Regions from separate parts of the Streptomyces sp. cmx-18-6 genome, predicted to be linked through region 1. Evidence: riboswitches for the same ligand, from Rfam matches in the RefSeq annotation. Region 1 holds a riboswitch; the other holds the start of a gene.

Evidence for each region. A riboswitch is a leader RNA that binds a small molecule or an ion and turns the genes downstream of it on or off. The one in region 1 is predicted to bind cobalamin.
Region 2: linked by a shared signal. The riboswitch ahead of ACLJPL_RS31455 (cobalamin biosynthesis protein) and the one ahead of ACLJPL_RS15430 (CoA-acylating methylmalonate-semialdehyde dehydrogenase) in region 1 are both predicted to bind cobalamin.

Annotation. Positions count from the first base shown of each region.
Region 1 covers NZ_JAEBEP010000005.1:523,999-526,189, reverse strand. Annotated here, with positions in the region: gene cobF (precorrin-6A synthase (deacetylating)) at 1-442, opposite strand, end outside; cobalamin riboswitch at 632-811, shown strand; gene ACLJPL_RS15430 (CoA-acylating methylmalonate-semialdehyde dehydrogenase) at 1,039-2,191, shown strand, end outside.
Region 2 covers NZ_JAEBEP010000019.1:60,925-63,115, reverse strand. Annotated here, with positions in the region: gene ACLJPL_RS31465 (anion permease) at 1-771, shown strand, start outside; gene ACLJPL_RS31460 (hypothetical protein) at 784-1,014, shown strand; cobalamin riboswitch at 1,164-1,296, shown strand; gene ACLJPL_RS31455 (cobalamin biosynthesis protein) at 1,424-2,191, shown strand, end outside.

The sequences.
Region 1 (2,191 bases):
GGATCACCTCGTGGCCGAACTCCACCGTGCCACGGGCCCGGATGTCCTCCAGGATCGCGAGGGTGCTGTCGTACAGGGACGGGTCGCCCCACACCAGGAAGGCCCCGCACTCCCCCGGTGCGAGCTCCTCGATGATCAGGCGTTCGCAGATGTCGGCGCGGCGGTGACGCCAGTCGTGCACCGCCGATGTGTAGCGCCCGCGGTCGTCCTGGGTGCGGTCCCGCCAGGGGTCGTCGGCCTCGACGACCCGGTAGGGGCCGGTCAGGTGCTCGGCCAGGATGTCCCGCCGCAGCCGGGTCAGGGAGTCCTTCTCCCGGCCCTTGCCGAGCACGAAGAAGACCTGGGCCCTGCGCATCGCCTTCACCGCGGCGAGGGTCAGATGGTCGGGGTCGCCGGCTCCCATGCCGATGACGAGGATGTGGCGGGGTGCGTCGTCGCTCATATCGGCCGATCATGCCAGCAGCGGGGCGGGCGATCGGGCCAGGGGCGAGGCGACCGATCGGGCCGGTCGCGGACCCGGCGATCACACCGGGGGCGGGGCGGGCGATCACGCCGGGGGGCGAGGCGGGGTGGACTTACTAGGACGTCCAACTATATGTTCGTGAGCAGAGGGGTGACCGGCGGGCAGCCGGGCGCCTCGAAGGCCCGTGGTGTCAGGGAAGCCGGTGCGATTCCGGCGCGGTCCCGCCACTGTGACCGGGGAGTTCGTCCTCGCAGGACACGCCACTGACGGCGAAGCGGTCGTCGGGAAGGCATGAGGGCGGGCACTGATCCGGGAGTCAGGATACCGGCCGCGGGATGTTCCGTGTTTCCACGAGGATGGAGCAGACACGCATGGCACCGGTCCGCACCCACGGCCCCGCAGGCCCGTCCCGGCGAGCGGTTCTCCCCGCCCCCTGACGGCCTCCGCCCTTCGCGTCCCCCTACGGCGAGCCCTTCCGGCACCCGCGCGCATCCGACCGGTGCGCCGTGCGCCGGTGGAGCCGTGCGCCATCCCCGGATCTCTCCTGACGATCTCACCGACGAGAGCAGGCTTTCATGGTCCGCGAACTCACCCATTTCATCGGCGGCAAGCACACGCCCGGCGCCTCGGGCGCGTACGGCGACGTGTACGACCCCAACACCGGCCGGGTCCAGGCCCGGGTGCCGCTGGCCGGCCGGTCCGAGACCGAGGCGGCCATCGCCGACGCCGCCGAGGCGCAGGTCGAGTGGGGCGAGTGGAACCCGCAGCGCCGCGCCCGGGTCCTGCTGCGCTTCCTCCAACTGGTCGAGAAGGAGAAGGACTCCCTGGCCCGGCTGCTCTCCTCCGAGCACGGCAAGACCGTCTCCGACGCGCACGGCGACATCGCGCGCGGGCTGGACGTGGTGGAGTTCGCCGCCGGTGTGCCGCATCTGCTGAAGGGCGAGTTCAGCGACAACGCGGGGTCCGGGATCGATGTCCACTCGCTGCGCCGGCCGCTCGGGGTCGTGGCGGGCATCACCCCGTTCAACTTCCCCGCGATGATCCCGCTGTGGAAGGCCGCGCCCGCTCTGGCCTGCGGGAACGCCTTCATCCTGAAACCCTCCGAGCGGGATCCCTCGGTGCCGCTGCGGCTCGCGGAACTGTTCCTGGAGGCGGGGCTGCCGCCCGGGGTCCTCAATGTCGTCAACGGCGGCAAGGAGACCGTCGACGTCCTGCTGGAGGACCCGAGGGTCAAGGCGCTCGGCTTCGTCGGCTCGACGCCGATCGCCGCGCACATCTACGCCACCGCCGCCGCCCACGGGAAGCGGGCGCAGTGCTTCGGCGGGGCGAAGAACCACATGATCGTGATGCCGGACGCCGATCTGGACCAGGCGGTGGACGCGCTGATCGGGGCCGGTTACGGCTCCGCGGGCGAGCGGTGCATGGCGATCTCGGTGGCCGTGCCGGTGGGCGAGGCCACCGCCGACGCGCTGGTGGCCAAGCTCACCGAGCGGATCGGCGAGCTGCGGATCGGCCGTTCGGACGACCCGGACGCCGACTTCGGGCCGATGGTGGGGCGCGACGCGGTGGACCGGGTCCGGGGCTATGTCGACCTGGGCGTCGAGGAGGGGGCCGAACTGGTCGTCGACGGGCGGGACTTCGCCCTGGAGGGGCACGAGGAGGGCTTCTTCGCCGGGGCCTCGCTCTTCGACCGGGTCACCCCGGACATGCGGATCTACCAGGAGGAGA
Region 2 (2,191 bases), on a different contig from region 1:
GTCACCGACCCGAACCAGCTCAAGTCGACGGCCAAGGGCTACCGGGCCGGACAGATCGCCTCGGCCGGTCTCGTCTCGCTCGCCCACGGCACCAACGACGCCCAGAAGACGATGGGCATCATCACCCTGGCCCTGGTCACCGGCGGCGTCCTCGCCCCCGGCTCCAACCCGCCGATGTGGGTCATCGTCTCCGCCGGCGTCGCCATCGCGCTCGGCACCTACCTCGGTGGCTGGCGCATCATCCGCACCATGGGCAAGGGCCTCACGGACCTCCAGCCGCCGCAGGGCTTCGCCGCCCAGACCAGCGCGGCGACGGTCATCCTGGCCTCCTCGCACCTCGGCTTCTCGCTCTCCACCACGCAGTCCTGCTCCGGGGCCGTGATGGGCGCGGGCCTCGGCCGCAAGGGCGGCGTGGTCCGCTGGTCCACCGCCACCCGGATGTTCGTCGCCTGGGGCCTGACGCTCCCGGCCGCGGGGCTGGTCGGCGCGGGCGCCGAGTTCCTCACCAAGCAGGGCCCGTGGGGCATCGCCGTCACCGCGATCCTGCTGGTCGGCGGCTCCTTCGCCATCTGGCTGGCCTCGCGCCGCCAGCCGGTCGACCACACCAACGTCAACGACACGGCCGACGGCGAGCCCCAGGAAATCGTCACCACGGCGATCGCCGCGGTCCAGCCGCCGCCCATCGGCACCCACCCCACCGACCTCATGACCACCATCCCGGCTCCGGCGCCGGCGCCCGACGACACGGCGCGGCCCTCGGCCACGGTGTAAGGACAGATCCGTATGAAAATCGACTGGGCAGCTCTCGCCTCCGTCTTCGGTGTCAGTCTCGTGGTCACCGTCGCGCTGGTCGGCCTCTTCACCGTGGGCATCGTCGCCCTCTCCAAGTTGTCGGCCACGTCCGGCAGCAGCGCCTCCGGCGGTTCGGCGGCGCTCGCGCGCACCGGCGCGTACGCCTCCTTCGCGCTGTGCGTGGCGGCGGTCGCGTACGGGATCTATCTGATCGTCGCCTGACCCGCGCCACCGCACTCCTTCGGGCCGGACACACCACCGTGTGTCCGGCCCGATGTGCGTCTGCGCACACCGGCCCTCCGCAGGTCAACAGCAAGTTGACGGCCGTTCTCGCAGCGTGGTGGACTGCCGGAGCCAATCACGGCGACAGCAGAGGAAGCCGGTGCGAATCCGGCGCGGTCCCGCCACTGTCACCGGGGAGCACTCCCCCACACCGGATGTCACGGCCCTCGCCACGCGGGCTGGAAGGCCGGGGGAACTGCGGATCCGGAAGCCAGGAGACTCTCGTCGCCGCTCACGTCGAACCAGGGCGCGGACCCTGAGTTAAGGACTTATCGCCATGCCTGGCCGCCGAGCGCCGCATCCCGTGTCCCCTCACGCCGGAACGCCCCGACCCGCGGCGGGCTGACGCGTGCGTGCCGACCGCGTCTTCGCGTACGGCGCCACGGCCGGGCTGATCGCCGACGCCCTGCTCGGCGACCCGCGCCGGGGGCACCCGGTGGCCGGTTTCGGCCGGGCCGCCGGGCGCGTGGAGTCCGTGCTGTGGCGTGACGACCGGGGCCGGGGCGCGCTGCACGCCCTCGTGTGCGCCGGAGGCGCTGCGGGGGCCGCCGCGCTGGCCGCCCGTGCCGTACGGGACCGGCCCGCGCTCGCCGTCGCGCTGACGGCCGTCACCGCCTGGTCGGTCGTCGGCGGTACGTCGCTGGGCAGGGAGGCCCGCGCCATCGGGGGCGCGCTGGCCGCCGGTGACCTGGAGGTGGCCCGGGAGCGGCTGCCGCATCTGTGCGGGCGCGATCCGCATTCCCTGGACGGGCCGCAGATCGCCCGCGCCGTCGTGGAGTCGGTCGCCGAGAACACCTCCGACGCCGTCGTCGGCGCGCTCGTGTGGGGTGCGATCGGCGGGGTGCCGGGGCTCGTCGGGTTCCGGGCCGTGAACACGCTCGACGCGATGGTGGGCCACAAGTCGCCCCGGTACCGGCGCTACGGCTGGGCCTCCGCGCGGCTGGACGACCTCGCGGGGTGGCCCGGGGCCCGGCTGACGGCCGCGCTGGCCGTGGTGGGCGGCGGGCGGCCCTCGGAGGCCGTACGCGCCTGGAAGGCGGACGCGGGCCGTCACCCGAGCCCCAACGCGGGACCGGTCGAGGCCGCGTTCGCGGGGGCGCTCGGCGTACGGCTCGGC